DNA from 4 places in the Exiguobacterium sp. UBA6282 genome. Region 1 is predicted to be linked to each of the others. Evidence: predicted binding sites of a transcription regulator. Region 1 holds the regulator's gene; each other region holds the start of a gene.
What was found. Region 1 encodes Rex, which represses fermentation and respiration genes when NADH is low (regulators of the CRP and FNR family bind a similar motif). Its sites were predicted from a motif close to TTGTGAAATATTTCACAA; they were not measured.
Positions count from the first base shown of each region.

Region 2: the regulator Rex is predicted to act here: its motif matches at 2,797-2,814, upstream of cydD (thiol reductant ABC exporter subunit CydD).
Region 3: the regulator Rex is predicted to act here: its motif matches at 6,225-6,242, upstream of B2751_RS14005 (formate/nitrite transporter family protein).
Region 4: the regulator Rex is predicted to act here: its motif matches at 5,119-5,136, upstream of pflB (formate C-acetyltransferase).

Region 1 is NZ_DJUM01000013.1:5,231-13,276, reverse strand. It holds gene B2751_RS03145 (S8 family serine peptidase) at 1-1,599, opposite strand, end outside; tRNA gene B2751_RS03140 (tRNA-Ala) at 1,822-1,897, opposite strand; gene tatC (twin-arginine translocase subunit TatC) at 2,002-2,781, opposite strand; gene B2751_RS03130 (twin-arginine translocase TatA/TatE family subunit) at 2,789-2,986, opposite strand; gene B2751_RS03125 (redox-sensing transcriptional repressor Rex) at 2,986-3,645, opposite strand; gene B2751_RS03120 (ATP-binding cassette domain-containing protein) at 3,813-5,714, shown strand; gene B2751_RS03115 (hypothetical protein) at 5,714-6,136, shown strand; gene B2751_RS03110 (flavin reductase family protein) at 6,267-6,860, opposite strand; gene B2751_RS03105 (DoxX family protein) at 6,880-7,278, opposite strand; gene B2751_RS03100 (winged helix-turn-helix transcriptional regulator) at 7,462-7,782, shown strand; gene B2751_RS03095 (flavodoxin) at 7,889-8,046, shown strand, end outside.
Region 2 is NZ_DJUM01000057.1:19,932-27,977, reverse strand. It holds gene cydC (thiol reductant ABC exporter subunit CydC) at 1-1,034, opposite strand, end outside; gene cydD (thiol reductant ABC exporter subunit CydD) at 1,031-2,761, opposite strand; gene B2751_RS15095 (Rrf2 family transcriptional regulator) at 2,970-3,452, shown strand; gene B2751_RS15090 (nuclear transport factor 2 family protein) at 3,475-3,843, shown strand; gene B2751_RS15085 (hypothetical protein) at 4,116-4,283, opposite strand; gene ypfJ (KPN_02809 family neutral zinc metallopeptidase) at 4,367-5,209, opposite strand; gene B2751_RS15075 (glycosyltransferase family 4 protein) at 5,403-6,521, shown strand; gene B2751_RS15070 (peroxiredoxin-like family protein) at 6,582-7,241, opposite strand; gene B2751_RS15065 (YcjF family protein) at 7,282-8,046, opposite strand, start outside.
Region 3 is NZ_DJUM01000054.1:31,818-39,863, reverse strand. It holds gene B2751_RS14040 (hypothetical protein) at 1-857, opposite strand, end outside; gene B2751_RS14035 (hypothetical protein) at 971-1,330, opposite strand; gene B2751_RS14030 (GNAT family N-acetyltransferase) at 1,360-1,845, opposite strand; gene B2751_RS14025 (GNAT family N-acetyltransferase) at 1,860-2,375, opposite strand; gene murB (UDP-N-acetylmuramate dehydrogenase) at 2,621-3,535, shown strand; gene B2751_RS14015 (aminopeptidase) at 3,591-4,814, opposite strand; gene B2751_RS14010 (YkvA family protein) at 4,913-5,332, shown strand; gene B2751_RS14005 (formate/nitrite transporter family protein) at 5,368-6,204, opposite strand; gene B2751_RS14000 (hypothetical protein) at 6,388-6,990, opposite strand; gene B2751_RS13995 (YitT family protein) at 7,127-7,993, shown strand.
Region 4 is NZ_DJUM01000054.1:87,744-95,789, forward strand. It holds gene abc-f (ribosomal protection-like ABC-F family protein) at 54-1,754, opposite strand; gene pflA (pyruvate formate-lyase-activating protein) at 2,029-2,748, opposite strand; gene pflB (formate C-acetyltransferase) at 2,783-5,032, opposite strand; gene B2751_RS14300 (hypothetical protein) at 5,372-5,800, shown strand; gene B2751_RS14305 (DEAD/DEAH box helicase) at 5,829-7,001, shown strand; gene B2751_RS14310 (hypothetical protein) at 6,998-7,642, shown strand; gene B2751_RS14315 (GGDEF domain-containing protein) at 7,697-8,046, opposite strand, start outside.

The sequences.
Region 1 (8,046 bases):
GTCAAATGTCACTGCGATTGCCTTGCCTTCTTTTGCTTTTGCTTCGAGATCATTCCCGTCCGCGATGCTAAGCGTCACGAGTGGAATCGTCGGATTGTTGAGTGCCATGCTGACGTAATCCCCATGATCGACTTTACCACGGACGATGACACCTGCTGCGCCTTGCTTCTCAGCTTCTGCTTGAATCATGCTGTAGTTAAAATCACCTGTTCGCACGACGAAGACGAGTTTCCCTTTGACGTCTTTACCTTCATAGTTCGAAGCTTGACCGTCACCGACATACACGACATCCTTCTTCTCTTTATCGAAGACGGCAATCGGATTCGGCGAATCTTGTTTTTGGTATGCCAAATAACCGGCATCCTGACCGTCAATCGTCAGCGCCATGCCTTCAAGCGTCAATTTCGTATTTTCGAGTGACGCGACTTGGAGCGCCTGGCTCGTCAATCCTGGTGCACCAACGACACCGATATCCGGGTTTGCTGTATATGGATTACCCGCACCATGACCTGCAAACGCCGAGTTACCAGCAGAGATCGCACACAAGATACCGTTGTTCATCGCGTTGACGATCGCGCGTTGCTCCGGATCATCTGCATTGACGAACGATGCCGTCGAACCCAGGCTCATGTTGATGACGTCCGCTCCAAGTGCGATGGCATCATCGATTGCTTTGATGTAGATATCACTAAATGTCGATGGCATCCCTGGATCGTTACCGAAGACCTTCATCGCAAGGAGCTGTGTTTCTGGAGCGACCCCTTTAATGCCGCCGTTCGCTTCATCCCCGTTTGCTCCGACCGTACCTGCGACGTGCATCCCGTGCATCGATGCCCCCGCACCTAAGTCACGGATTTCGCTGTCGTGATCGGCATAGTTATAGCCGTACGGTACTTTTTCCGTGAAGTACTTTCCTTTTAAGCCTTTTGTTTCTTTCGCACTCTCGACTTTCGAAGAGGTTAAATCCACCTTTGTCTCTGGACTCAAGACCATGTCCTTGTGCGATGGATCAATTCCCGTATCGATGACCGCGACGACGGTTCCTTCCCCTTTGAAGCCATAGTCCTGCCACGTTTCCTTCGCATTGACCATGTCCTTGCTGTACAGCATGTCTGGCTTGGCACCTTTATCGACGGTTGGGCGCGCATATTCGTGCGCGATATGTACACTTTTGACTCCGTCGAGTTGTTTGATATCTTCGATGTCACCGAACTTCACTTCACCACTGAATCCGTTGATGACGGTTGTGAAGCTTTCTTTATATGTAACAGGAATCGCCTTTTTAGCGATAGCTGACTTGACTGATTTTTGGACGCTGACGAGTCGATCCTTGATCGATTCCTTTTCGGCATTACTCAATGTGCTATACCGCTTGTTTTGAGCTTGGGCGATTTGAATCGCCGGTTTTTGTTCCATCTCAATGACGACTCGGACTTTATCCGATTGTTTGTAGTTCTTTTCTTGCCCCGATTTCTTCAGTGAGAGCGCCTGCGGTTTTTGACCCGTCGCTTTGTCTTGCGAGGACAGTGCACCTTGCGCACTGACTAGATTGGAAGACGTCATTAAGACGGCTGCCATAAGTGCAATCTTCTTCTTCATGCGTTCGTTTCCCCTTTTCTGTAAAACCATAGTAGTAATACTAATAAAACAGTTTAAAGAAAATTCTGTATTTTTAGTTTAATGAAGTTAATGGAAATAAACAATTTATATTTGTCTATTTTTTTAATTTATTTCTTTTTGGTGACATTTTATATTTGGAAGGAATTTAACTGGGAACATAAAAAAACTCCTCGAGCACTCGAGGAGTTGAACGTATGCACTTGGTGGAGACTATCGGGATCGAACCGACGACCTTTTGGCTGCCAGCCAAACGCTCTCCCAGCTGAGCTAAGCCCCCATGAATTATCTTTAGTATACGCATCGCTAACTGCTTTATCAATATAAACATAACGCTTTCATAAAAAAGAATTCCTCCCGAAATTGCTGGAAGGAATTCACGATTCATTTATTCAATTCACGCATCAAATCCGCCTGTCGTTCAAGCTCTGCCTGTTGCTCGAGGATCAAGACCTTTTTATACGTCCGCGCAGAAATCAAGATACTGATTTCATAGAGAACGAACAACGGCACTGAGATCATCAAGTGTGACGTCACGTCCGGCGGTGCGATCAATGCCGCAACGACGAACAGCGCGAAATACGCATATTTCCGATTCTTTCGCATGAAATATGGCGTCACAAGACCAAGACGTGTCAGGAACATCGTCACGACCGGCAATTGGAAGAGAAGACCAAACGGCATCGTCAACCGGATCAAGAAACTGAAGTAGTTTTCGACCCCGATGACTTGCTCGATCCCCAATTCTTTCCCGAGATCCGTTGAGACTTCGAGCAAGAAAGGAAGCAACCAGAAATACGAGAAGGCTACACCAGCCAAAAATAGAAAGAAGATGACTGGAATATATGTCAATGTTGCTTTTTGTTCCTTTTCATAAAGCCCTGGTCGGACGAATGCCCACAGTTGATACATCCAGAACGGTGACGCTAAAATCAGCGCGATGATGAACGCAAGATTCAAATACAACATTAAAGGATCGGCGACGTTGAAGGCATTTAATCCGATACCGAGCTCTTTTAAGTCCGCTTGCAGAAAACGGACGAGCGGTCGGACGAGCGGAAATGCGACAGCGAACAGGACGACGACGATGAGGAGCGACCAGACAATCCGCTTACGCAGTTCGTCTAGGTGCGACGTCATGCTTTGTTCTTGATCAACCGTCATGATTCAATCACTTCTCTTTCGGTTCGTCCTTTTTATCGTCGTCCATGATGCCGTTCGTGGCATTCTTGAACTCTTTCAATGTTTGACCGGCAGCACGACCGAATTCCGGTAACTTCTTCGGTCCGAAGATGATCAACGCGACGACAGCGATTAATCCGATACTCGCAGGTCCGATACCTAACGTGAGCGGGATAAGGTTTTCCATTATGATTTCACTCCTTCAGCTGATTGCGAATAATGCTTCATGAAATAAACTAACGACTGCAACTCGATCGATAAATCGATGTGATGAACCCGAACGCTCGCTGGCACGTTCAACCGTGCAGGCGTAAAGTTCAGAATGCCTGTCACACCATACTCGACTAACTCATCCGCTACTGACTGTGCGAACTGGGATGGAACCGTCAAGATGGCGACATCGACCTGATTCGCTTCGATTTGTTCTTTCATGTCCGAAACATGATAGATTGGAACGTCATGCGTCGTTGTTCCGACCTTCTCTTCGTCCGCATCAAACGCAACGACTATCCGAGTACTATTATTCTTTAAAAAGTTATAATTTGCAAACGCTGTTCCGAGATGACCGACCCCGATCAAGGCAACATTCGTCACCTCATCTTGATTCAAGGTTTTCCGGAAAAACGTTAAGAGATGTTGAACGTTATATCCATACCCCTTCTTCCCTAGTGCCCCAAAGTAGGAAAAGTCGCGACGAATCGTTGCTGAATCAACCTTCACCGCCTCGCTTAACTCAGCAGAAGAGACGCGGAGCTTACCTGAATTGTATAAACTTTGGATGAAACGATAATATAGCGGCAACCGTTTTGCTGTCGCTTGTGGAATTTTTGTGTCTGGTCCATTCATCCTGCAGTTCCCCCTTCGGCCACATCCATCGTGGCACCCAAATCTTTGCAAAAAGCTTTCTACTCTCCTTGATTGTAAACCACTTCACATAGAGTCACAAATAATATATTCCGCAGGACCTCGCGCTTTTGTTCGTGATAGACTAAAGGGTGGAAGGATGGATGGAAATGATACTCTTACAAGTCAACCAACTCTCGAAATCATTCGGCGTCGAGCCGATTTTAGAAAATATCAAACTAGAAGTACAGGAACGCGACCGAATTGCGCTCGTCGGTCGAAATGGTGCCGGTAAATCAACCTTGCTCAAAATCATCGCTGGTGAACTCAGTCATGACTCGGGCGATATCATGAAAGGTAAAGATGTCAAAATCGGCTATCTCGCGCAAGACAGTGGTCTCGAATCGAATGAGACGATCTGGAACGAGATGCTGACCGTCTTTGAACATCTGCAAGAACAAGAACGGACACTGCGCCGGATGGAAATCGAGATGGGCATGGAGCACATTTTGAACGACCCGGTCGCTTACGATCGACTTCTGAAGACGTACGATCAAGCGCAACACGACTTCTCAGAAGCAGGTGGTTATCAGTTTGAAGCGAATATTCGCTCCGTCCTGCATGGCATGCGCTTTTATCCAGACGATTACTCACGCCGGATCCAGACATTGTCCGGGGGTCAACGGACACGGCTCGCCTTAGCGAAGATGCTCCTGCAAGCACCAGAGCTTCTCATTCTCGATGAGCCGACAAACCACCTGGATATCGATACGCTTGCTTGGCTTGAAAGTTACCTCGGTGGTTATCGTGGTGCCGTTCTGATCGTCTCGCACGATCGGTACTTCCTCGATCAAGTCGTCAATGTCGTCTATGAGCTCTCTCGTAATGTCTGTCGTAAGTTCACGGGGAACTATACGAAGTACCTCGAGCAAAAAGCGGCATTGTACGATCAAGAAATGAAACAGTTCGAACAGCAGCAAGAAGAAATCGCAAAGATGCAGGACTTCATTCAACGAAACATCGCTCGGGCGACGACGACAAAGCGTGCTCAAAGCGTTCGAAAACGGCTCGAGAAGGTCGACCGGCTCGATCGACCAGATGGAGATGAACGCAGTACGGTCCTCTCCTTCCCAATCGAAAAACAGAGCGGGAATGACGTTCTTCAAGTCAATCAACTGGCGATCGGTTACGAAGAAGCTGTCTCAAAAGACATCACGTTCCGCTTGCAACGCGGCGAATCACTGGCACTCGTCGGACCGAACGGAATCGGGAAGTCGACGCTCTTAAAAGTCCTCGTCGGTCGTTTACGTCCTCTCTTCGGTGATTTCCGTTTCGGCACCGGCGTCTCGATCGGGTATTACGATCAAGAGCAAGCGGAACTCAATGACCGGAACCGTGTCATCGATGAGATTTGGAACGAATGGCCACTGATGCGCGAACAAGAAGTCCGTTCTGTGCTCGGACAATTCCTGTTCAGCGGCGACGATGTCTTCAAAATCGTTCATGAATTGTCTGGTGGCGAACGCGGACGTCTCGCGCTCGCAAAACTGAAACTCCGGAAGACGAACGTCCTCATCCTTGACGAGCCAACGAACCACTTGGATCTTGATTCGAAGATGGTCCTTGAGAACGCTCTCGTCGACTATGAAGGTACGCTACTCTTCGTCTCCCATGACCGCTACTTCATCGATCGGATCGCGACACGCGTCATCGAGATGAGTGAAGCTGGTGTGACAGAATACCTCGGCGATTATTCGTACTACACAGAGAAGAAGGCCGAACAAGAAGAAATCGCTCGCCTTGAAGCCGAAGAGGCAAAAGCGGCAAAAGTCACGGCATCGAAGACGATCGACAAAGAAGCACAGAAAGAAGAAAAAAAACGCCGTCAGCAAATCGAACAACTCGAACAAGATATTGAACGGCTCGAACAGCGTTCAGCGGAAATCGAACAGTTGCTTTGCGAACCGGAAGTCTTTAATGATATTCCAAAAGCGACAGCGTTATCTGCGGAACGGGACCAGATCGATGTCGATCTACTCGAATTGATGGAACGATGGGAGAACCAACACTGATGCGAACGAAAAGCTTTTTCATCAACCTGATTCAAGGACTGCTATCCGGCATCCTTTATTTCGTACCGATGTATGCGGACTACGTGTCGACCTTCATCCGGCCGGATGCTTTTAATGCCGCGCTTCCTTTGTTTCTCCTGATTTCTTGTATGATTGGTCTCGTCATCCAGACATGGAGCGGTCTTTTCGTCAGTTTACTCTCGGGATTATGCTGTACGCTCCTGACGACACAGCTATTCGTCGAACTCACTGACCCGTTGATCCTATCGTATTACGGTAGTGTCTCACCGCTCACCGCTTTCTTGATCAGCTGTGTCGGCATTTGGGCACTCGCAATCGTCTTTTATTTGCTCGATGGCTATCAGTACAGTAAACGTCATGGTCTTGAAGCCTCTTCAAACGAAATCGATTCGCAACCTTGAAGTCCGATCGATGAATCAGATGAACGACATGAGAAAAAGGAGTGGAGATTCCGGTAGCTAGACCGGTATCTCCACTCCTTTTGTTTGAATCAAAACGAATCGTACGATGAATCAAGCATTCACACTACTATCATTTTGTCGGTCGGGCAATCGTAAACGTCTTCCCGATCGTCGCATAATCATTCCCTGCTAAACGAGCGACAGCCTTCAATCCTGCTGCGTCAATCCGGAACGACTCTACGAGTTCATCCGCGACGTGATAGCGCAGTACTTCCCCGATCAAAAGATCGGCACCTTCTAGCTCGACGTGTTGCGTTAAGCGCATCTCGAACCGGATTTTCGCTTCCGCGATTCCGGGCACGTCGATTGCATCGCTATCGACGAGCGTTAAATCCGTCCGTTCGAGTTCACTTTCACCGTAAGCGAGTGGCGCAGCCGTCTCATTGACTGCGTCGACGATTTCTTCGCTGACGATATGGATGACATAGCTTTGTTTTGCTAGGATATTACGTGCCGTATCCTTTTGTCCCTGATCCGTCCGTTGTACGGCAATCACCAGTTGTGGCGGACTACTTGATGCGACCGTAAAGAAGGAAAAGGGGGCGGCGTTGACCGTCCCGTCTTCCCCTAGCGTCGTCACGAAGGCAATCGGACGCGGAATGATGCTTCCGATCAGTAATTTATAATTGTCTTTTGCGCTAAGCGTTGATGCCTCGAACTTCATGAATGACCCACCTTTTTCCTCACCCGATGAGTGCAGCGAGTGAATAGTCTCCAGCACCGATCATCGCCACTCCAAGGGCGATAACGATCAATGCCATGTTGTATTCGTACCCGTTCTGCGTCACCCAGTAACCATTCGCACCGTGTACTTTAACGATCGCGACAAGCATCGAACCGATGATGAGGATTGCAGCGATCCAGAGGAATACCCCGCCTGCAAACAATAATCCACCGATTAATTCAGCAAGACCCGCTGTAATCGCGAGTGCTTTTCCTGGCTTCATGCCAATTGATTCGAACCAACCGCCTGTTCCAGCGATGCCGTGTCCACCAAACCAACCAAATAATTTTTGTGTACCGTGTGCAGCAAATGTTAAACCGATGATTAAACGAATGATTAAAAGTCCTGTATCCATCATTTCTCTCTTCTCCTTTTACCTAATGTTTTTAAGTTACTTTAAGTAACTCGATAAACAGACTATATCTTATCACTTACTAAAAGTAAATAGATTTGTTTTAGTTCTTTTTGTTACATTAAGTAAAATGATTCGATTTTTTTAGCAGAAGCGGGTATACTACAACTATAGAAAGGATGAGTGCTGATGGAAGAAGTCGCAATCCAACCGGCTCTTTGTCCCAAAGTCGAACATGCCTTTGAAATCTTAGGTAAGAAATGGACAGGTCTGATTTTACGTCACTTGTTGACGAAGACATGTCGTTTCAATGAGATTCAAGATGCCATCCCCGAATTATCAGGTCGTATGCTCACGGAACGTATGAAGGAGCTCGAAGCGGAAGGCATCGTCATCCGGACTGTCATTCCCGATCGTCCGATTAAGATTCAATACAGTTTGACCGACAAAGGGCGTCAACTCGAACCGGTCATTCGTTCCATTGAGGAATGGGCCGAACTACAAGACTAATGTATGAAAAAGCATCTTCTTCGGAAGGTGTTTTTTTATATGATCTTTTGACATTGATAATCATTATCAATTAAAGTAAGGAAGTACAGCGAAAGGAGGAACATGCATGCAGATTGCAATTGGATTCGTCAGCATGTCCGGTAATACGGAAGATATCGTCTCGATCATTCAACGTGAGCTCGAGCAACACGATGTCAACGTGACGATCACAGAACTGGATCAATTCGTCGGGGAGGATCTATCACGTTTTGATGGTCTATTACT
Region 2 (8,046 bases), on a different contig from region 1:
GCATCAGGAAACGTAAACGTCAGCGCATTCGTTTCAAAGGATGGTGCCTGATCGAGGACGAACGGAGCGTACGTCGGCTCCTCTTGCTCAGTCACGACTTCATCGAGTCGTTTCGCAGCATGGCGGCTATCTTCAAAAAAGCCGGGTAAGATCGCCATCGGTGCCGCATTTTCAAAGACGGTCAGCGATGTCATGACGAGTAAAGCGAGGAATACTCCCTCGAGTTGTCCGCTTGCGACGAGATAGGCACCCACACCGAGGACAAGCCAAGAGATGATCAACGTCACCATCGTATTTAAGGCCAGGTTCGAGACAGCGTGTAAACCATTACGTTTCTCTTCCTCGACATACCGTTTCGCGACGGCATTCAAGTCCTGTTCCTTTTGATCGAGCTGTTGGTAAATCTTCAAATCACGATAGCCTTGGAATAACTCTGTCACTTCTGTCGACAAGTCACCACGTCGAACACGGACTGAACGGGCGAAGCGTTGTTCACGATACGCGAACCATCCCGGAATCAAGAAACCGGTCAGAATTAAACCAAGCAACAGAATCCCGGCAATCGTCCATGAGAAGAAACTGACGAAAAAAATCGTACAGAAGAAAACGAGCAGTAACACGATCGGTGGATAGAGGACACGTAAGAACGTATTTTGTAGACTCTCGACATCCCCGACGATCCGCGCAAGTAAGTCACCACTGCGGTACTTACCAAAAATCCCTGGCGCAAGCGGCTCGAGACGACGGTAAAATGACGTTCGGATGTCACTAAGAATCGTAAACGTCGCCCGGTGCGAATAGTAACGTTCCGCATACCGACTGACGGCGCGCGTCAGACTCGACACTTTTTGCAGGGCGATCAAGACGGCGAGTGTCTGGATCGGTGGCAACAAGGCTGCCTTTGAAATCAGGTAACCACTTGCTGCGAATAAACCGACCGCTGTCACACCGGCGAGGACACCGAAGAAGATCGACCAGGCGATATCGCGTTTTTGATGCACCATCAACCGAAAGACTCCTAATAATTCCTTCATCGTGTTTCCTCCCCTCTCTGGACGCTACGCATCCGCGCATATTCCGAATCGCGACCAAGCAATTCATCATGGGTGCCACGATCGACGATTCGTCCGCCGTCGAGAACGACGATTTGATCCGATCGTTCAATCGTATGCAAACGGTGCGCGACAGTGATGACCGTTGCCGATTGTCCGAGTTGCTCAATCGCTTGTTGGAGCAGTCGCTCCGTTTTGACATCAAGTCCAGTCGTCGGTTCATCAAAGACGACGACGTTCGGGCGTTTCAAGAACGCTCGTGCTAACGCAACACGCTGTTTTTCGCCACCCGATAGACCGCGTCCACCTTCTCCGATCACCGTGTCGATCCCTTCAGGCAACGTCGCAATCAACTCCTCGAGCCCTGCCGCCTGCGCCGCTTCGAAAGTCTCTTCCGGCGTCGCTTGACGAAGCTCACCAATCGCGATGTTTTCTGCCAGTGTTCCGGCATACAGATACGGATGTTGAGAAATGTAGCTCAACTGACGAAACCAGCTTGTTTCCTCCACCTGACCGCGCTCGGTTCCGTCGAGTAGAATCCGTCCTTCTTGTGGATCCGCGAGTCCGGCAATCAACTGCAAGACGGTCGATTTACCGGCCCCACTGCGACCGATTAACGCTACCTTTTGATACGGCTCAATCGTAAGCCCGATATCTTGCAAGGCAAAACGTCCTTCTTGGTACGTAAAGCCGACTTCATCCAAGACGATTTGTGGTGGACGATTCATCGTGAGTTCCGATTGACCGAATGCAACAGGACGATCGTCTGCCGTCAATTCGGCTGCGATCTGTTTCGCTGCTGCCACACTACCGCGTCCCGTGTGGAAAGCAGCCCCCATCTCTTTTAAGGCAAGATAGTATTCTGGTGCCAACACGAGCATCAAGAACGCTGGGATAAAGGTGATGCTTTGAAACAGAATCAAACGCAGACTAACTTCAAGTGCAATCATTCCCATGCTGAGCATCGAGATGAACTCAAGCATCAATGACGACAAGAAGGCGAGCTTCAAGACCGTTAATGTCGCATCTCGGAAATCGAGACTGCTTTTTTCGATGACGTCACGCTGTCGTTTCGCGCGACCGAATAACTTCAAGGTCGTCAGTCCTTGTAACGTATCGAGGAACGTTCCTGAGAATGCCGTCATCTTCTCGAGTTGAGCATCGGCCCGCTTTTGCGTCATGATGCCGATGATGATGTAAAACAACGGAATGAACGGCGCCGTGATCATCATGACAAGACCCGTGATCCAGTCATAGCTGAATGCCGCAATCAAGACCATCAAGGGAACGATCGTCGTCTGGACGACTTTCGGCAAATATTGACTATAGTAGCTGTCCATCTCGTCTACTGCATCGAGCAAGACACTGACCTTCTGTCCCGCTTGCCCTTGTAGCATCATCTCGACTGAGCGACTCGTATATTTCGCAACGAGTGCTTCCCGAAGCGCCTGCTTCATGTGTGCCGATAACGTCGTACCAAGACGACCGTTCCAATACGTCACGGCGACTCGGAGCAACAACATACCGAGAACGGTGAGTAGTAACGGAATGACAGCTTCAAACGGTTGTTCTTTTAGGAAAATGCGATCGACCGTCAACACGATGCCGTATGACTGACCGACGACCGCGACCCCCATTAAGAAAGCCGCAATGATGAATTGAATGAGAATACTACGTGGAATCTGGACGATTCCTTTTAATGGATTCATATACAAACGTCCTTTCACAAAGTGTGAACGACTTTTAGTGAATATTTTCACATATCGTACATTTAGTATACCGAATCCGGAACGGGGATGCCATGCAGATGCTGTCGAAAAGGTGTGACGGTTTTGTGAGAGCATATCATTCGACAATTTTTCATCATCGAACTATTATGGATATACATTATCCACGTTTAACGAAAGGAGTCTTTCTATGCAAATGAAAACAGGAGTCGAGCAATCCGTTTATGCGATGTTGCTCTTAACCTTCCTGCCGGAGCGCGCCGTTTTGTCCGGTGAGTTCATTAGTCAGCAACTCGGTGCTTCACCGACCTATTTCCAAAAGCTCTTACGAAAACTCGTTCAGGCGGATCTGTTGTATTCCGTACCTGGTGTCAAAGGGGGCTTTCGCTTGCGACGTCCGGCAGAAGAAATTCAAATCTTCGATGTCTATCAAGCCATTGAGGGCAAACAGACATTGTACGCGTCAAGTGGTGTCTTTGAAGATTTGATGGGGATTCAGGAACAGGAGATCGGTCTGCTCTCGAATCTGATGACAGAGGCAGAAGATGCTTGGCAATCGACGTTGAAGCGCGAATCAATCGGCTCGATCCGTCAAGCAATCGATACCTCCTGTCCACCGGAACATTTAGAACGGTTGCATGCGTTAATCACAGACCGGATGATGACACTTTAATGAACAGAAAGAGGTTTTTACTATGGTATTGAATCGTTATTTCGACTTATTCGACGCGTCACGCACGGACGCACAAGCGTTCGAGGATCTCGTTTCCTTGTTTACGACAGACATCACGTTCGTTCTGAACGGACAACCAAAGCACGGCATCGACGCCTGGAAACAATTCGTCCGTCATGTGTTCACGGCGAATCAGGATATTAAGCACATGTACGCCGGCTGGGAAGAAACAACACCAGGAACGTATGAAACACGCTGGGCAGTTTGCGGAAAACGGGCAGACGGTAGCGTCTTCACGCAAGACGGAAAAGATATCGCACGTCTTAATGAAAACGGACGGATCACTTACCTGGAGAACGTTCCAGATGATCCGACGATGTTCCGTTCATAAGATTGCTTTTAAATAGCGAAAGAGGCTGACTCAAAAAAGAATGACGCGTCTTTTCACGTCCTTTCCTCAGGCGAGACACAAGCCAGTTTTCCTGCTTCATTCAAGCAGGAAAGCGGGTCTTATTTGTCTCTGGCAGCGCATAATGCGCTTTTTCCTGTAGGAGTGACGTGTGACGTGTCATTCTTTTTTTTACGAAATAAGGGTGGCAGATCATCATTCTGCCACCCTTATCTTTGTAGAGGACGACATGTGAGTCAGCCCCTTTTTGGTATTTAACGTTTCAGTACAAGCCGTTTCAATAAATAGCCCGTGATGACGAGTAACGACGCAATCGCAATATAGACCATGTAGACCAACAAGTTTGGCGCAAATCGTGACACGATGTACGTCAATACGACGACAGCCGTATACAGCAACAAAAATAGACTGATGTGCTTCAACTTCGACACTCCCCTTTGAATCCTTATCTCTTCTTTACGGAAACGACTGGAAAATGTTTCAAAAGGTATGTCTTTACTTCGTTTTATAGATTCTTCGCTTTGAATGTGTCTCCACCTTCGATCGTGCCGTTATCAAAGCCTTTTTGGAACCAACGCTCTCGTTGCGCCGATGTGCCGTGAGTGAAACTTTCCGGTACGACATATCCTTGTCCTTTCTCTTGTAACGTATCGTCCCCAACAGCATTGGCTGCTGTCAACGCTTCTTCAAGATCGCCTTCTTCGAGCAAGTTTTCTCCTTGCGCGTGATGCGCCCATACGCCGGCATAATAATCTGCCTGTAGCTCGAATCGAACGAGGTATTTATTGAACTTCTCCTCACTCATTTGCTTTCGAAGTGGCATGATCTCATCCGATTTTCCAAGTAACGTCTGGACATGATGCCCTACTTCATGCGCAATGACATACGCCATCGCAAAATCGCCCGGTGCTCCGTATTTCGTCTGCAGTTCATCATAAAAGCTTAAATCAATGTATAATTTCTGATCACCGGGACAGTAAAAGGGACCGACGGACTTCCCTGCTTGTCCGCAAGCCGAACTAACTTGATCCGTATATAAGACGAGTGTCGGTTTTTTATAGGTCTTACCATCTTCTTTAAATTCTTTCGTCCAGACTCGTTCCGTATCGGCCAAGACGACGGAGACGAAGTCCGCTGCTTCTTTTTCCTGCGCTGTTTCCTCATACGTCGTATTTTGCTGATCCCCACCGGTTAAGTCTCCGAGTAGTTCAGTTGGATTACCACCCATCAAAGTGATGACGATCAGCAGGATGATCCCGACACCACCGCCGATACCGGCGATTCCTTTCCCACCCATTCCCCGCCGGTCCTCGACGTTCGAACTCCGTTCTCTTCCCTTCCATTTCATGCGCTTTCCTCCTACCCGTTTCGTTATTGTTCTTTACCCAAAAGCTTTTATACGTAACGCTTCAGGACATCATGGATGAAACAGAAGTCTATTGATTTGATGCATTTTCTAGGAATATCCTTCTACTGTAGAGAAGATTAGTAGCAGAACCGATCTTTCGGATCAAATTTTTTCTACGCAAAGGAGGTACGACATGAAACCTCATCTACTTTTTTTATCTTGGCGTGATGCTCGACATCCACAAGCCGGAGAAGCTGAAACTTTTATTCATGAAATGTTGCGGCGTGTCAGTACTACCTACCGAGTTACCCATTTGTCTGTCTCATTCAAGGGCGGATCACCGACGGAGTATCGAGATGGTATCACTTACCTCCGTTATGGTACGACAGCTTCTCTTATTCCATATGCACTTTATTATTACTGGTCTTATGCTAAAACGATTGATTTAGTTCTGGATCATTTGAATGGGTTTCATTTCTTCACACCACTTTATGTTCCACGTCATAAACGAACTTTATTTCTTTATCAATTGATTCGTGAGCGTTGGTCGACGACACTTGTTTTTCCTTTTTCAAAGCTTGGCGAATGGACAGAGACTCGACGGTTAAGCTGGTATAAAGATAGTCATGCCTTGACTGTCAGCCCCTCTGTTGTAGATGAACTACAAAGTGCTGGTTTTACTAACAGTCATATCACGATGTTGCCGCCAGGACTTTCCTTTTCCCCGTGGTCTGAACAGGAATGGGAGTTAAAAGAACATGTTCCAACCTTTCTATATATCAACCGTCTGAACGAAAAAGAACTTCAAGATACGATTGGGGCATTCCTCATGGTCCAACGTGAGTTTCCTGAGACACGCCTCTGGCTGATTGGTATTCGTAACAGCTCTCATCTTTTGCAATACCTTACACTTCCCCTTCCTAAAGAAGTGAAGGATGCTATCACATATTACGATTCAGTCACTGAAACAGAAACGCGCCGCATGATGAGTCGTGCCACCGCTCTCCTTTTCCCTTCCATACGGGAAGGCGTAGGTTTTTCTATTATTGAAGCGGCGGCGGTCGGAACACCATCCATCGTATACGATGCTCCTGGTGTCCGAGACGCCGTTCAGTACGGCATGACAGGCTACATGGCTAAAAACAAAACACCTGGTGCACTCGCTGCCGAAATGCGAGCTTGCTTCCGAGATTCAGAGGAGTACGAAGCCATTCGCATCTCCGCTCATCATTTTGCACGGGCAATGGATTGGCAACAGACTGATCTTAAATTTCAAGAATGGCTGAGACGAGTACTTCTTGATACAAAATAAAGGGAAACTTCAAACGGTCTGACTTCTCCCAACAAGTAGAGAGAAGCCAGACCGTTTAAGTCAATCTTCATACTTTTTATTCTGTTCAAGGTTTTGGAGGATGTGTTCTGGATCAACGCGTTTCGTATAATCGGACGGCACTTCTACGAAACGAATCACACCATTCGTATCAATGATAAACGTCGCCGGTTTCGGTAACTGCCAATCCTCATTTCCATTGTGCTTCGCCACATCGAGTCCCGATGCTTTGTAAATCTCAATCAAATAAGCTGGCAAGTCGAACACCAAATCAAATTGACGGGATACATGTAAATCAACGTCACTTAAGACAGGGAAACTTAACGCATTCTTGTTTGCTGTCTGTTCAGCAAAATCAGGTGTCTCTGGACTGATCGCAACGACGGTCGCTCCCTGAGCACGAATTCGGTCGATTTCCCGTTCATACGCGCGAAGTTCGAGATTGCAGTATGGACACCAGCCACCCCTGTAGAATGTTAAGATGACAGGACCTTGCTCGAGTAATGTCTCGATCGCCACAGACTTGCCAGATACATCGGGTAACGTAAAGTGTGGAATCGTATCACCGACACCTAGACCTTTAGCGATACCAGAAGCAGCCAGCTCAGCTGTCGCTTCCGCCATCAACCGTTGTTTCTCAGCAGGTGCCTTTTGTCGGAATTCCGATTGATACTGTTTGATTTCTTCGAGTAATCGTGTCATGTGTTCTCCCCCTTTATTGCTGTATAGAATAACAGGGAGATTACTCGTTTGTCTCTTCTGACGACTCTTCTGCCTTCTTCCGGAATCGTTTGACGAACCCCATCAGTTGTTCCGGTGTTAATTCGAGCTTATTCTCATAGACATATTTTGTTCCATATCCGAGTGCAAGGGTGGCGGTCGAAGCAACGCCCGCGGCAATGACGGCACCATACCCCGGAACGAGCTTCGCCATTTGCCGAAAGGCGGTTTTTCCGGAGTTTCCGACGATCGTCACGACAAGCAACTCCTTCGCACTCTCCTTGGATAACTGTCGTTCGTACAGATTCGATAACTTGAGCATCAAGCCGATTTGAATTGAAGTCAATGGAATGATATCAGCTCCCGGGAACGGGACGGCACCAATCGCACCTGCGGCTGTTCCGGCACCGACGATCCAGTTGTTGGCGATCTTCCCGCGAACGGTTGGATCCATCTGGCGAACGAACACATTATCCTTGTCGAACTTTTTTAAGATGTCGAGGACCTCCCGACGGAGCCGATCAATGTTCGTTCCTTCTCGTGCTGATACGGGAATGATTTTGGGTCCTGGTAGTTTTTCTGCAATATGCTGAACGATCGTGTCGACATCATCCGTCGCATCCATCTTCGTAACGACGATCAAGACATTTTGGTTATGTTGATAGATCTTACGGAAGTTTTTCGTCTCCGTCTCAGATAAGACGGTACCTGCCGCATTTAAAAAATAAAGGATGACATCGGCACTTTGATAGTACGTCCACGTCGCTTCCGAGTTCTGTGTATTGGC
Region 3 (8,046 bases), on a different contig from region 1:
CCCACGTCACGAAGCACCAGACCCATCCCGAATAACTGTTCGATGTAGACGTCTCCCATTGTCATAGCAAGTCCAGGGTGATGGTTATGGAAAGCAAGCAAGGCATCCTTACAGATTTCAGATGCAACAGGCTCTTGCATCACACGTTTTAATAAAGATGGAAAGAGCGTCGTTTGCCGTCCAATCAACGCATAGAATGGAAAGTAATGTTTCGCATAAACGAACGTCGGAAGATAGGCATTTGCCTCAATTGTTTTGAACAACAACGGTGAAGTCGGGCGCTGTAATCGTTCTGCTAGCCCAACGGTCGCTTTGCATTCGCTCAGCTGATCCAGCACCCGAATCGTCAATTCTTCTTCGATATCAAGTAATAAGACGAGATCAAGCAGATTTAATTCATGCGTCTCCATGAATTGATCACTGCGTTGAAGATGCATTGTGTAGGTAACGTCCAATTTTGTAGCGACAAGTGTCCATAGCTCTGGATGACGCGCCGCATAAAGACCTACAGGAAAGTGAAGCGGCTGCCGGACGATGGAGCGATGACCCTCAAGTGTGTAGACTTGATTGACGTCAAGACCGTTCGCTAATAGCATCTCGAGTAACTGCTGACGATTTTGACACGCGACAAGCGTTTGGAACAGACGATCGATTTCGCTGAACGGTTGTTTCATCTCCAGTGCTAGTTCTAAATGAGCAGGTGAATCCTGCTCTAGCGATCGTTTAATGAATTGTAAGGCACGTTGTTCCGCATCGTTCAGTTGAGCAACGTGCGTCCGAAACATCTCAACGTCAAGTTCCCGAAAGGCTTGCAACGCCGGAGCAATTGATTGATTTTTCGTAAAGGGTTTCCACATAATTCCCTCGACCTCCTCATTCCAGTATCTCTTCGTAGTGTACGCAATATCCGATCGTCTTAAAAGCAAAAAATGGAGGATCTTCCGTTGTTTCCGGAAGATCCTCCATTTTTTTATTTTTCCCCGACTTTTAGATGAGCATTTCGAAAGACGTCATCGTGCTTCCCTGTCTTTTCAACACTTGTTCCGACAGAACCATAATATTCGATTTCATCCTTTGGTTGGATGAATTCGTATGTGATGGCAGGCTCGCCACGAAGGCGGACGTGTATGATTTGCCGATGCTGTAAAGAAAAGGAGGCATGCACTTCAAGAAAGGAGGAAGCCGATAAATCATGTTGTCGCTCTAAAATCGTCATCAATTCTTGCTCAGAATCACGGTAATTCCCTTGCAATTGAGCATACGAAATACCGACTCCTAAAGAGAGGATACCGATTAAACTAAGCGCGCAAATGACCAGCACTTTCTTCATGACTGATCCACCTCCGAGAAAAGTTCATTCTACTTATTCATCGGTTTATCCTTCGACGACGTGAAGTCTTTTTTAGAATCCTTTGCGTAAAACTGCATATCTACATGTGGAATATCATCCTCTAAATAAGGTTCGGATACAGTTTCGAAACCAAATGACCCGTAAAACCCTTCTAAGTGCGCTTGCGCTTGTAAGTAGATCGTAGCTTTTTCCTGCAAATAATCCATCGCTTTCTCCATCATTTGTTTTGCCAATCCAACTGATCGGTGAGTACGATGAACGGCAACCCGGCCAATCGCTAATCCTTTTGTCGGATGGTTGTATATCCGAAGACATCCAACGATTTGACCGCTTTCGTTACGTACGATCAGGTGTGTGGCTTGTTGATCTTGATCATCTAGTTCCGGATATGCACACTCCTGCTCAACGACGAAAATATCCATTCGTAATTTCAACAATGCATATAACGTATCGGGTGTCATGTGATGAAAAGACTCAAATGCAAATGCGTACATAAAAACTCTCCTCTTTAGTTACGACAAAGTCGTGATAATTGTCCAGCATATATCGTGACCGGAATGTCTTTAAAAATCGTATCTTTTTCCCAGTTCAGACCGTTTGCGCGAGCGACATTTTGAGAAGAACGATTATCGGGATGAATGATCGAGATGATTCGATCATGCCCTCGATTAAACGCTTCCATCATTAGACGTTTCGCTGCTTCACGACCATAACCGACTTTCCAGTGCTTCGGTTCGAGCCAATAACCGACTTCTAATTCTTCTTTTCCATCCACTTCCTGCATCAATAATCCAGCGAAACCGATTGGTTCATTCGTTTCTTTTTTGAATAACAGCAAAAAACCAGTTTGTCGTTCATCCGAGTATCGTTCCAATTGTCGATCGAACCATTCTCGTGCCTCATCTTCACTCAGAGCAACGCCACCATTGATATAGCGCATGACTTGCTCATTTTGAACAAGTGACTTGTAAAAGCTGAAATCCGCTTCTTCGAATGGTCGCATCCATAATCGTTCACTTTCCATCCTCATCGCCTCCTTCTATATGTTTCTTTTCCCGAGTTCTTTTCCCTTCATTCCTCTTCCCTATTATTCTACCTGTGCGATGTTTTTCATTACTAATCGATGACATTCACTCCCTAGTGCTTGCAATTCCCGGCATAAGTCGGTATTTTGGGAACAGTATGTTGAACAACGACTGCACAATTAATGTTAAAATATATTTTGAGCGCATAAGCGCTGGATAGGAATTTATGAAAAGGACTGAGACCATGATGACTGAACAAGTAATGACAGGGCTATATGAAGGCATTTCAAAAGAATCTGTACTGATCAATGAACCTTTAAAATATCATACGTATACAAAAATGGGAGGAATCGCTGATCTCTTCATCATCCCAACGTCTTATGAAGAAACGGCTTTTGTCGTAAGATATGCTTACGAACGAGGCATCCCTTTGACATTGCTCGGGAACGGATCGAATCTCGTCGTACGTGATGGCGGTATTCGCGGTATCGTTCTTTCGTTTGAAAAGTTAACCGACATTTCGGTCGAAGGACATGAACTCGTCGCTCAAAGTGGCGCAGCAATCATCGAGGCGTCTCGTGTTGCGTATGCGCATCAACTGAGTGGTCTTGAATTCGCTTGCGGGATTCCGGGAACGATTGGTGGCGCGTTGATCATGAATGCGGGCGCCTACGGTGGAGAAGTCAAAGATTGCCTTCATAGCGCCACTGTTTTGACACGACAAGGGGATCTGTTGAACATTTCGCATGATGAACTCGAACTGGGATACCGGACGAGTTGTTTCTCAAAGAAAGAATACATCATTCTCGAAGGACGATTTGCTTTGACGGAGGGTGATCCAGCATTGATCAAGGAAGTCATGGATGATCTAACGCATAAAAGAGAAACAAAGCAGCCTCTCGAATATCCTTCTTGTGGTAGTGTCTTCAAACGTCCAGAAGGCTATTTTGCGGGTAAATTGATTCAAGATAGTGAACTCCAAGGAACACGCATCGGTGGTGCTGAAGTATCAAAGAAACACGCCGGTTTTATCGTCAACGTCGAAAACGCATCAGCATCTGACTACATTGCACTCATTCGCCATGTACAAGAAACCGTCCAAGAAAAATTCGGTATTTTACTTGAGACAGAAGTAAAAATCATTGGGGAAGAAGCATGATAATAATCTAATCAGAAAAGGTGAGCCCAGTATTCGGACTCACCTTTTTATTCGTTTAGATCGACCAGTTTCCGTCACGCATGACTGATTCACGCGTCCCGTCTGCAAGTTCTCCCTCAATTGATAGATCCGCGGATCCAATCATGAAGTCGACATGCGTCATCGAGTCGTTCGCACCTTGTGCTTCTAGTTCTTCCGCTGAAAGACTGGGACCATTTTCAAGACACGTCGAGTACGCACGACCAATCGCTAAGTGGCACGAAGCATTCTCATCAAACAACGTATTGTAGAATAAAATACCTGAATCAGAAATCGGAGAACGATGTGGTACAAGCGCGACTTCTCCGAGATACCGGGCACCTTCATCGAGGGAAATTAAATCATCCAATGCTTCTTGCCCCTGTTTCGCTTCCGCTTTGACGATTTTTCCGTCCTCGAACCAAAGAGTAAATTCATCAATCAAGTTACCACTGTAGCTGAGTGGTTTCGTACTCGAGACATGACCGTTAACACCTGTCTTCTTCGGTAATGTGAACACTTCTTCAGTCGGCAGATTCGCGATAAAATCAACACCATCTGCATTCGGACCACCGCCACCTAACCAAACGTGACGTTCTGGTAATTCAATTGATAACTCTGTTCCTGGCGCTGTATAATGCAATGTTTTGTATTTCTTCTCTGTCAGGAATTTCGCTTTTGAACGCAGATTATGATCATGATCCGCCCATGCAGCAACCGGATCCGCTTGATCAGCACGTGTTGCCTTCAAAATAGCTGCCCACAGTTCCTCAATCGGTTCCTCTGCATCAGGGAATACTTTCTTCGCCCAGCTTTCAGAAGGTGCTGCTACGACACACCAGCTGACATTGTCACTCATGACGAACTTTCGCCAATTGGCGAGAGCAATACCAGCTGCTTTATTCGCACGCGCGATTCGACTTGAATCAACACCATTTAATAAATCTGGATCTTCGCTGACGACCGATAAGAATGCTGTTTTTTCTTCTGCAAGCTGATCGTAACGTGCTTTTAACCAATCCGGGAATGTATCAAACGAGTCTTCTGGTGCATCAAAATAACGGATTTTCGTCATCTCATCATCTGACCATTGTACATATACTTGCGTAGCACCTACTTCATATGCTACACGTGTGATTTCGCGAACAAGTGGTAAATTCTCGATTCCCGCTCGCACCTCAAGTTGTTGTCCTGGCTGTAGATTGATCCCGGTACGCACTGCTAAAGACGCGTACTGTTGTAATTCTGCTTGTGTCGGCATTATGTAATCCCCTTTCTTGTATCTTTATTTTCACGAAATAGTTGCAATTTTGCAAGAAATAAGGCGAAACTAGAAAGAGAAGAGAAGGAGGCATCATCATGGAATTCACACCCGGAGATTTTAAATCAGCTTATACGTATTTTCACCGACAGGCACTCGATCTCGTCGGTGATGAAAAAGCACAACAAGAATTGTTGATTCGAGCAGAAATCGGACTCGCACATCTAACACAAGATATCGCGTCTACGGAAAGTTCTGATATCGAACGCGAGGCAGAACTCGTCCTTTATTTCCAATTAAAACAACTACTCGAAATGCTTCGTGCCCTCTATCAGAAAAAATTCGAGATGCATGCAGAGCAAGAACAATTATTGCTAACGGCAGTTCTGTACTTTACGTCTCCTGTTGACGCCTTACCGGACGATAACGTCCTCGGACTCTTTGATGACGCACAAATCGTCGAGACGATTTACGAAGAACTCGCCGCAGATGTTGATCGCTTTCAACATATGGAATGAATGAAAAAGCAGCTGTCGCGACAGCTGCTTTTTCATTATGCATTTTGTTTAGAAGCGATATGAACCGGTGCCGTAGATTGACGTGATTCATCTATTTCTAGTTTTTCTTTATTCAACCACGTATAAATCATTCCCATGAAGACTGCTCCACCGATGATATTCCCAGCTAAAGCCGGTAAAAGATTGTGCATGGCTCCTGCAAACGTAATCGTATCCGGATGTGGCACGATTAATGCGATAGAGAACAATGCCATATTTGCGATGACATGATCAAATCCTGATGCGAAGAAGACTGCGACAAGTACCATCATCATCATGATTTGCGCTAACTCATTCTTCATGTTCTTCGGAATGAAAATTGCTAAACAGACCATCCAGTTACAGAAGATTGCCCGAGTAAAGATTTCCCACGTCGAATGATGAATTTTTGTTTCCGATACAGCAAACAACCAATTGTTCATTCCAAGTTCCTGTAAGATACCTGTTTGAGAGAAGAGTAGTGCGAATGCTAATCCTCCAAGACCATTTCCGATCAGACAAATCAACCAGACTTTCATCGTATCCATCTTCGTTGTATAGCCGCGCATCGTTGCCGTCGTGAAATACATCGTATTCCCTGTAAACAGTTCTGCACCGCCATAAACGATCAAGACGAGTGCCACTCCGAACGTCAATCCACCGACAAGTGTCGCGACAGGTGATTCTGCCATATACAGCCCATTAATTGCTTTTAAGGTAAAAATGATTGCAAATCCAATGAATATCCCCGCTAACATGGCACGAACTAAGTATTCGAGAGGACGCAGTTGTAGCATACGTGTCGACTTGATTGCTTTATTCCGTAATCCTTCTAATGCTTCTACCTCGTTCATTGTAGAAACCTCTCTTTCTTTTGTTCAACACTTCACAATGTTTATTCATTTATTATGATACTTCCATCTTAAGAGATGTTCAAGTCTTGAATCGACCTGTTTTATCGTTTTCATAAAAGAACGAGATGTAAACGATATCATTGTGTCGAGATTGTGAAAAATGCCTTTTCTTGCTTTATACAATTAATTAGTTTGAATTGAAAATCCTGATGCGAAACGCTCGAAAAAGGTTTGTCGTCTGGAGGCATCAAGCACATATCCATCGATGACGACACGATTAAAACGTCCAGACGATGATGTAGCGCGTTCGATGTCAGATGGTGTATAGATGTCGAACGCGCTACGATCTATCTTAAAATTAGCTTTCGAATAGGGATCGGTATAGTGAATTTCAAGATTGGTCAAGTCAGGAATCGTCGAAAATAAAACGAGCGTATGATGCATAAGTACTTTTGATAAGCGAGCGTTCAAGAAATCCTGATTCATTTGTAATGTACCAGTATCGGTCCCAATCCAAGCACGCCGTTCTTTGCCTGTGACGTCATAAGCGAGCCGTAACGACTCTCCTTCGACATCTACCTGTTTTAATTCTGATGAAAACGGGAGTTGTTCAGCTAATTGGCGAACAGCTACCGTATTCATCATGGAAGCACCGACTTGTCTCGCTACGAGATCACCATCATGCCAAATAGATCGTTGGTTTTCTTCGTCTGGTTGTTGAAAAAGACGAATCCCCACCAATACGCCTAAACAAATACAGCCTATAATCAAGAATGTTTTCTTCATTTTCATCACCTTCCTAAAAAAACTTACCCTTTTTCATCTTTTTTCATAAGAAGGGTTGAAATTTTATGCATATGGGCGTACTCTTGCAGGCAGATACTCACATAAGGAGGAGCATGAGGTCACTCATCATAATGCCATGACTACAACACACCCACAGAAAAAGAGAGTTGAAAAAATCAGTTTTTTAATCATAGGTACGTTGCTGTATTCCCTGTACATCAGCTTACTACTATCTCCAAATGATATCGGATCAGGTGGTATCATGGGGATCACGCTTGTCATTCAAGAGCTTTTCCACACTCCAATCGGATTAACCCAATTGCTCTTAAACATTCCCCTTTTCCTTTTAGGTTTCCGTTTCTTACGAAAGCGATTCATGTTCTTATCTGGCATCATTGTCGTTGCCTCTTCTTTTTTAATCGACTGGATTCCGACTCAGATCGTTCCCGAGTCGTTGAATGATCCGCTTGTTGCCTCCATCTTTGCCGGTCTAGTCTCTGGTCTTGCAATGGCATTGATTTTCTTTGGTGGCGCATCGACAGGTGGACTCGATATTCTTGGAAAGTTTTTCTTTGCTCGTTTTCATAATTGGCCACTTCCTCGCATATTTCTGATGCAAGATCTTGTCATCTATATCTTGGTATGGTGGGTCTTCGATTTGAAACACGTTATGTATGCTCTTATCATGAGCTTCGTTCGCGCCAAAGCTCTTCAAACGGTTTACAGTTTTTATTCCGCTTCTAAGCAATGTATCATTATTTGCGAAAAGGCGGATGAAATAAATGAAGTCATCACAAAAGAACTTGGTCGTGGTGTGACGATCCTTGATGCACGGGGAGGATACTCCAACCGAACGAAGAAAATGGTCTATGTCGTCGTTCAAAATAATGAAATCGTCCGTTTGCAAGAAATCGTTTCTTCTGTCGAACCTAACGCGTTCGTTACGTTCTCAGAAATCCATACTGTTTTTGGGAATTATAAGGAACATTCGTATTCGTTTTAAACTCAAGCGCAGCCTAGCTGTGCTTTTTCTATTTCGTTTACTTTAAAACAGCT
Region 4 (8,046 bases), on a different contig from region 1:
GCATCTGCAACGGAAAAAGGAGTCTCTTTTTCTATGCAGATGCTTTTTTCTCGTTATTCTTTTGAAAGTGATTCATTTGTTTCTGTATTGAACGGCACGTTACCCGTCAAAGCATCAAGACGATGTAGATCGGATTGAATCGCTTCAGGGTCACTTCGGCGCGCGTTTCGTACCGTGGCCGTTCCGACCGGATGATCGTTGAATCCAGTCGTTAAGTCAAACGTCCGGTTCGATAGCCGATCGGTAAAATAACGATCGTGAGAGACGAAGAGGAGCTCACCAGGGAAGACATCGAGGGCGGCTTCGATTTGTTCACGAGTCGCAAGATCCAAATAGTTCGTCGGTTCGTCGAGAATAAGCAAGTGAGCACCAGAGAAATAAAGGCGTAAAAAGGCGATTCGACATTTCTCACCCATACTGGCGTCGGAAATCGACCGGTAAACATCATCGCGACGGAATAAAAAGCAGGCGAGCAACGTCCGGGCGTCCGTTTCACTCATCGTGCCGAACTCGAGCAATGCCTCTAACAACGTACCGGATGTCGGTAAATGGGAAAGAGCTTGTGAAAAATAGCCGGTTTTTAATCGAGGATGGCGGATGACTGTCCCTTGATTAGGAGCATATTCGCCCTCAATGAGACGCAGTAAGGTCGTTTTCCCACTTCCATTCGGTCCAATGACAGCAATCCGGTCACCGCGATCGATTGAAAATGAGACATCGTTTAGAATGGTTTTCGTCTCATATCTAAACGTGACGTGTTCGAACGAAACGAGTCGCTTCGCATGAATCGCTTCATGTTCAAATGCGACGTGAACAGTCGGTGCAACCTCTGGCTTTTTAACACGATTCTCCAGTAAGCGCTCAAGCTGTTGTTCTTTTGCTTTGACCTTTGTTGCGTGTTTAGCGGCTTTCTTTTTCGCATATGGATCGCGTTCACTCGCTTGATCCGAAGCTTTTTGATGCCATTGCCGGTATCCTTGAATCATGCGTGTCAGCTCTTTACGGGTGCGTTCTTGTTTTTCGTACGCTCGTTGTTGCGACAGAGCTTGATGTTCCTTTTGTTCTTTATAGGACTGATAGTTTCCGCTGTATCGCGTTGCCCCTGATTCGGATAATTCAATGACGGCATCAGCCGTTGCGTCGATGAAGAATCGTTCGTGTGAGACATAGAGAATCGAGGTCCGTGACATGTTGACCCATTCCGTGAGCCACTCGAGTGTCTCTTGATCCAGATGATTCGTCGGTTCATCGAGAATGATGAAATCAGGTCGTGATAGAAGCAGACAGGCAAGTTGGAGGCGCGTCTGTTCACCACCGCTTAAACTGGATGCTTTGTGTGTCCAGAGTGCTTCCTCTAATTTGACTTCTTTTAAGACGCGTGCTGCATCTGCTTCCAGCGAGAAGGCGTCCTGATCGATTGCTTGTTGATAAATCGTCAAGTCACCATTTATGGCATTAGCGCGAAGTTGATAACGAACCGCATCCGCTCGTTCGACGACATCAAGAACGGTGTGATCGCCCGCCACAAAGTGTTGTGATAGTAGACCGAGTTTTTTGTAATGACGCTTGATCGAACCGTCAGTCGGTTGAAGTTGATCAGCGATCAAGTGTAACAGTGTCGTTTTTCCGATGCCGTTCGGACCGATTAAGGCGACATGTTCACCGGTATGAATATGAAAAGAAACGTCCGAGAAAAGGCGTCGTTCGTCGTAGTCCATCGATAGGTGTTGGATCGTAAGTGTTTCAGTAGGCATAAAAGCAGCTCCTTTAGTGTTCATTTCCGATAAGATGAAATGAAAAACACACCATCCGAAGCGAGCGGATGGTGTGCCGGAGTGTAACTCAAAGAAGGCGATGACCAGAGGATGGTCACACCGAAAAAGAGCAGACTCGTAGCGTCAGACATCCGCAACTGCATTGCGAAAGAGATGATTTCATTCATCAAGCGACGTGTACGAGTGATTGCTTCATTTCGGTGTTGTACCTCCTGTTCATAATCTATGATGTCATTGTAACAAATTGGAAACGTTAACACAAGTACGATTCAAGTAGGGTTTGCGCAGCGTTTGTTTCTTCTCGTGAAGGGGGAAGCACATCAGTTAACGGATAAGCAAGACCAAGGTTTTCCCACTTATAGACTCCGAGTTGATGATACGGCAGTACCTCGACGCGCTCGACGTTTCCGAGCGTCCGGATGAACTCGCCGGTCTGACGGAGGAAATGTTCCGACATCGTAATACCTGGAACGAGGACGTGGCGAATCCAGACGGGAATGTTTCGCTCGGCTAGGCGTTTTGCGAAGGCGAGTGTATTGGCGTTACTTCGTCCAGTCAAGACGCGACAAGCAGCATCGTCGATATGCTTGATATCGAGCAGAACCAAATCCGTCGCATCGAGAATGGCGTCGATGTTTTTCGGGACGACGGATCCCGCGGTATCGATGACCGTATGCAGTCCATGCCGCTTCGCTTCTGTTAAAGCAGCCTCTAGGAACTCTGGCTGAGCGAGCGGTTCACCTCCAGAGAAGGTGATTCCGCCACCCGTCGCCTCGAAAAAGGAGCGATAGCTGATCGCTTCTTTTACGACTTCGTCTGCTGAGACACGCTGTCCGCAACCGAACTCCCATGTATCCACGTTATGACAGTATTGACACCGTAGTGGACATCCTTGCGTAAAGACGATGAATCGAATGCCAGGACCATCGACTGTTCCACATGATTCAACGGAATGGATCATACCATAGGTCATTCTGCTCACTTCCTTTCACATACTACACATCATTTTAGAGAGAACCGTGGAACGTACGATTGATGACATCAATCTGTTGTTCACGCGTCAGTTTAATGAAGTTGACGGCATAACCGGAAACCCGAATCGTTAACTGTGGATACTGTTCCGGATGCTCCATGGCATCAAGTAACGTCTCACGGTCGAAGACGTTGACATTCAAGTGATGACCTTTTGAAGTCGTACCACCCATATATCCGTCAAGTAATCCGACCGTATTGCGAATACGTGTTGCTTCCTCCTTACCAAGTGCTTTTGGAACGATCGAGAACGTGTAGGAGATACCATCGAGCGCATGTTCATATGGTAGTTTCCCGACAGACGTCAGAGCAGCGACAGCACCACGGGTATCACGTCCATGCATCGGGTTAGCACCCGGTGCGAATGGTTCACCCGCACGGCGTCCGTCGGGTGTATTTCCTGTCTTTTTACCGTAGACAACGTTTGAAGTGATCGTCAGGACAGACTGTGTCGGGAGCGCATTGCGATACGTTGGATGTTTACGGATTTTCTCCATGAATAGCGTCACGAGATCAACCGCCATCTGATCGACCCGTTCATCGTTATTCCCGAACTTTGGAAACTCGCCTTCGATCTTGAAATCAACTGCAACCCCATCCGCATCTCGGATTGGACGAACTGTCGCATAACGGATGGCGGATAGACTATCAGCGACGACTGATAAACCAGCGATGCCGCATGCCATCGTCCGTAAGATTTCCGGATCATGTAAAGCCATTTCAATCCGTTCGTAGCTGTACTTATCATGCATGTAGTGGATGACATTCAGTGTGTTGACGTACAGTTCCGCGAGCCAATCGAGTTGACGATCATAAGCCGCCATGACCGTCTCGTAATCGAGTACTTCATCGAGCATCAATGGTGTAGCTGGGGCGACTTGGATTTTGAGCTTCTCGTCCATTCCGCCATTGATCGTATAGAGTAATGCTTTTGCCAGGTTTGCTCGAGCACCGAAGAACTGCATCTGTTTCCCGATCCGCATCGCGGAGACACAACAAGCGATGCCGTAATCATCCCCATAAACCGGCAACATCAAATCATCGTTCTCATACTGAATCGAGCTTGATATGATCGACATCTTCGCGCAGAATTCCTTAAATCCGCGTGGAAGCTGAGTGGACCAGAGAACAGTTAGATTCGGTTCAGGTGCCGGACCGAGTGTCGAGAGCGTGTGTAAGAAGCGGAATGAACTTTTCGTGACATTTGATCGACCATCTTCACTCATCCCGCCAATCGATTCCGTTACCCACGTCGGGTCGCCAGAGAAGAGATCGTTATAGTCCGGTGTTCGTAAGAATTTGACGATCCGAAGTTTCATGACAAAATGATCGACGAGCTCTTGTGCTGTTTCTTCCGTCAAGCGGCCGGTCGCAAGATCACGTTCGACATAAATATCGAGGAACGTCGAGACGCGACCGAGTGACATAGCTGCACCATTTTGTTCTTTGATCGCAGCAAGATAAGCAAGATAGACCCACTGGAATGCTTCTTGTGCTGTTTCTGCAGGGCGGGAGAGATCAAAACCATAGCGAGTTCCAAGCTCGGTCAATTCCGTTAATGCGCGCAATTGTTCATTCATTTCTTCGCGGTCGCGGATCATCGATTCAGAGAGGAAGCCGCCACGTGCCTTCAAGTCTCGCTTACGTTCTTCAATCAAACGTGCTGTTCCGTACAAAGCGACACGACGATAGTCGCCAATGATCCGCCCACGTCCATAGGCGTCTGGTAATCCTGTGATGATACCGGCTTTACGCGCGGCGCGCATCTCTGGAGTATAAGCATCAAAAACCCCTTGGTTGTGTGTTTTTCGGTAATCGCTGAAAATTTTCGTGACGGTCTCGTCTGCTTCAAAGCCATACGCAGCTAAGGCATCATTCACCATCCGAATCCCGCCGTTCGGATGAATTGAACGTTTGAACGGTTCATCCGTCTGTAAGCCGACGATTTTTTCAAGAGAGGGATCCAGATACCCTGCATCATGCGAGAGAATCGTTGATGGTGTCTTGGCATCGACGGCATACACACCACCACGTTGTCGTTCTTCATTCGTCAACTGTAGAATTTGTTGCCAAAGCCGTTGCGTCGCTTGCGTCGGATCGACTAAAAAGTGATCATCACCTGTATATTCCGTGCGATTGAGCCGGATGAAGTCTGCAACATCGATTGTCTTGATCCATTCGCCAGACGTAAAGTTTGCCCAGGCACTCGTTTTTTCTAATAACATGGATACCACTCCTTTAAAATTGAGCTAATGATCAGTTCCTTATGTGAATAGTGTAACAAAAGGAGGTAGAGATTCCCTTTACGTTCATGTGAATATTTTAACAAGTGAACAAACGTTGATATGACGGGCTTTCTTTATTTCTGTACCTATGAAAGAGTGAAGATTAAAAAACAGTTGAAGTCTGGTAAATCAAGATTTTCACGGAACTGTATGAGCTGATTTGAAAAAGATCCACTAGCACAGTTGAAACTGTGAGGAATGTCACGTTACGGTATCTTGTGTTTTTAGGACGTATCGTTGACAATGAAAAAGGGAACATAGAACGTGGAGGTGTGCCAAATGGAGTATGTGTCATTAACGCAACAAGGAGATTATCAGTCGGGAGACTGGGTCTCGCTGAAAATCGGATCGGAAGGTTCGACGCGAACTGGGATGATCACAGAATTTGAAGGTGATGGATTCTGGATTCGGTTTGAAGATGATTTTGATTATGAAGACTTTATCGGCTATGATGAATCGTACTGGATTGCGCTTGTTCGCCGTCCCGTGGACGTAAAAGCGACGTATGCGAGTCTTGCCGTGTATCCGGCACTCGCTGCAGAATTACAGGATCGTGTCATCCAAGGCTTCGAGATTTTAAAGGAAGAAGCTGGTGAAGAAGAAGTCCGGTTCCACATCCGATTGCTCGACGCAGGAAATGAATATACACAGACATTACGGGGATACCGTGATGCATCAGGAGATCATGTCGAATACGTAACGGCATGATGGAATTAAGAGAGTAGGAGAAATCGTTATGAACTTTACAAAACCATTTTTACAGGAAGCATGGGAACGGGCGCGCTTTACAGAGTTGATGCCTGTTCAAGAACAAGCGATTCCGTTGTTGCGCGAAGGAAAAGATGTCCTAGCTGAAGCGCCGACAGGAACAGGGAAAACGCTTGCTTATGTCATTCCAGCTTTAGAAAAGATTGAAGTGGAAGAGCCACACGTGCAAGTCGTCATCACGGCACCAACACGGGAACTCGTCATGCAAATTCATCAAGTCATTCAATTATTTGCTCAAGGAAGTGGTATCAAATCCGGTGCATTCATTGGTGGTGTTGAATTAAAGCGACAATATGAACGATTGAAGAAAAAGCCGCAAATCATCGTCGGAACACCGGGACGTCTCGTCGAGTTGATTGATTCGAAGAAGCTGAAGATGCATAAGGTGAAATTGATTGTTTTAGATGAAGCGGATCAAATTTATGAAAGTGGCATGAGTGACTCGGCGACGCGAATCGCAAATAGTGCGCTACGCGATCGACAACTGGCATTTGTCTCAGCGACATTGCCGGAACGGACAGCAGAATGGGGACGGACGCTTGCGAATGATCCTGAGACGATTCGTGTTGAGCGTGCCGTCAGCACACAAGTGACATTCGGTTATTTGGAGACTTCACGTCGTCAGAAACCGGAATTGTTACGTCGTCTGGCGAACATGCAAGGATCAAAAGTGCTGACATTCATCAACAATCGCTCATTCCTTGGACCATTGAATGGCGAGTTGAGTAAATTCTCACTGAAATACCGGATTTTAGACGCTGAAAAAGGAAAACGAGAGCGGATGGAGACCTTGCGTTCTTATAAAAAGGGAGAGTTTCCTTTACTCGTCACGACAGGTCTTGCGGCGCGTGGGCTTGATATCGAAGCGGTCACACACGTCGTCCATTACGATTTACCGGAGTCGCTTGACGATTTCGTACACCGTTCAGGTCGGACGGGACGCGGAAACGCAAATGGGATGGTACTTGCACTTGTCACGGATCAAGATTTAAAACACTTAAAAACACTTGCAAAGCAAATGGGCGTCGAGATGGAGCCAATGGAAATTTACCGCGGAGAAGTCATTCCGAAACGTGAATTCACAGCTCCTCAGACGATTAAGCGACCGGCTACTCCTCACCGGAAAGGGCGATCGAAATGAAGAACGATCGAAAAGTAATTCCATTTCCGACGACGGTTTCTGAAGCGGAAATGAATGCAGCCTTGAAGAAAATGTATCAGGAAGCAGCAACAGCACGCAGTACGGACTGGGTCGCTTTCATTGAAGAGATTGCGACAGAAGGACGTTGGTATTTAAAAGATGCTGAATTGTTCCGGGACTTATTCGTTGACTGGGCGATCTTCTATGAAACGGATGATCAAGGAAAAACACCGCACGGTCGTTTTCTCGAGCAGATAAAAGACGAGCTATCACCTAGTCTCTATCGCGCCTTGCGTGGATTAGCTGACCCGATGCCGTCGCTGTTTCAAGTCGATGCAGATGGTGTTGTTGATTTAATGTCGAAACAGACGTATCAAACGGATTTGGCTGAGATTGAAGTCGAACCGGGGGATCTGTTGATTGGGAAACTGCTCTATATTTCTGGTAAGTGGCGCTTTGCGATTGCCTACATGAAGGTAGCGCGCGCATTAGTACCAGAAGTCCTCGCTTTGTTGACGGACTTTGTGGATGAAGTGGGAGAAGACGCGTTACTTCGTCAATATCCAGAGTTTTGTGCGGAATTAATCGACTTGCTCCTCGATATCGAAGAAGGTAACATTGCACCAAGACCAGAAGAATAACTCAAAAAACCTAGGACACGTTGACTACAAAAAGTCATATGTCCTAGGTTTTTTTCATGGGTCCGCTCGATATAAAGCGACATCATTCTTATCCCGATGTTTCACGCGATACATGGCAAGATCGGCTTGCTTTAAACATGTTTCAAGATCGGCCTCATGACACGCTGTCACTCCGATGCTTGCGGAAACGAATAAAGATTGTCCTTTGTAGACATAGGGACGTCTTAAAAATTGTAAAAAGGATTTACATTTTCGGCGTAAGGAGAGTTCATCATCGGCTTGTAAAAGGATCGCGAATTCATCTCCACCGAGGCGATACACGGATTCCGAAGAACTTGTATGTTCGCTCAATCGCTTCGCAACTTCAATTAATACATAATCTCCTGCCTCGTGACCATACGTAT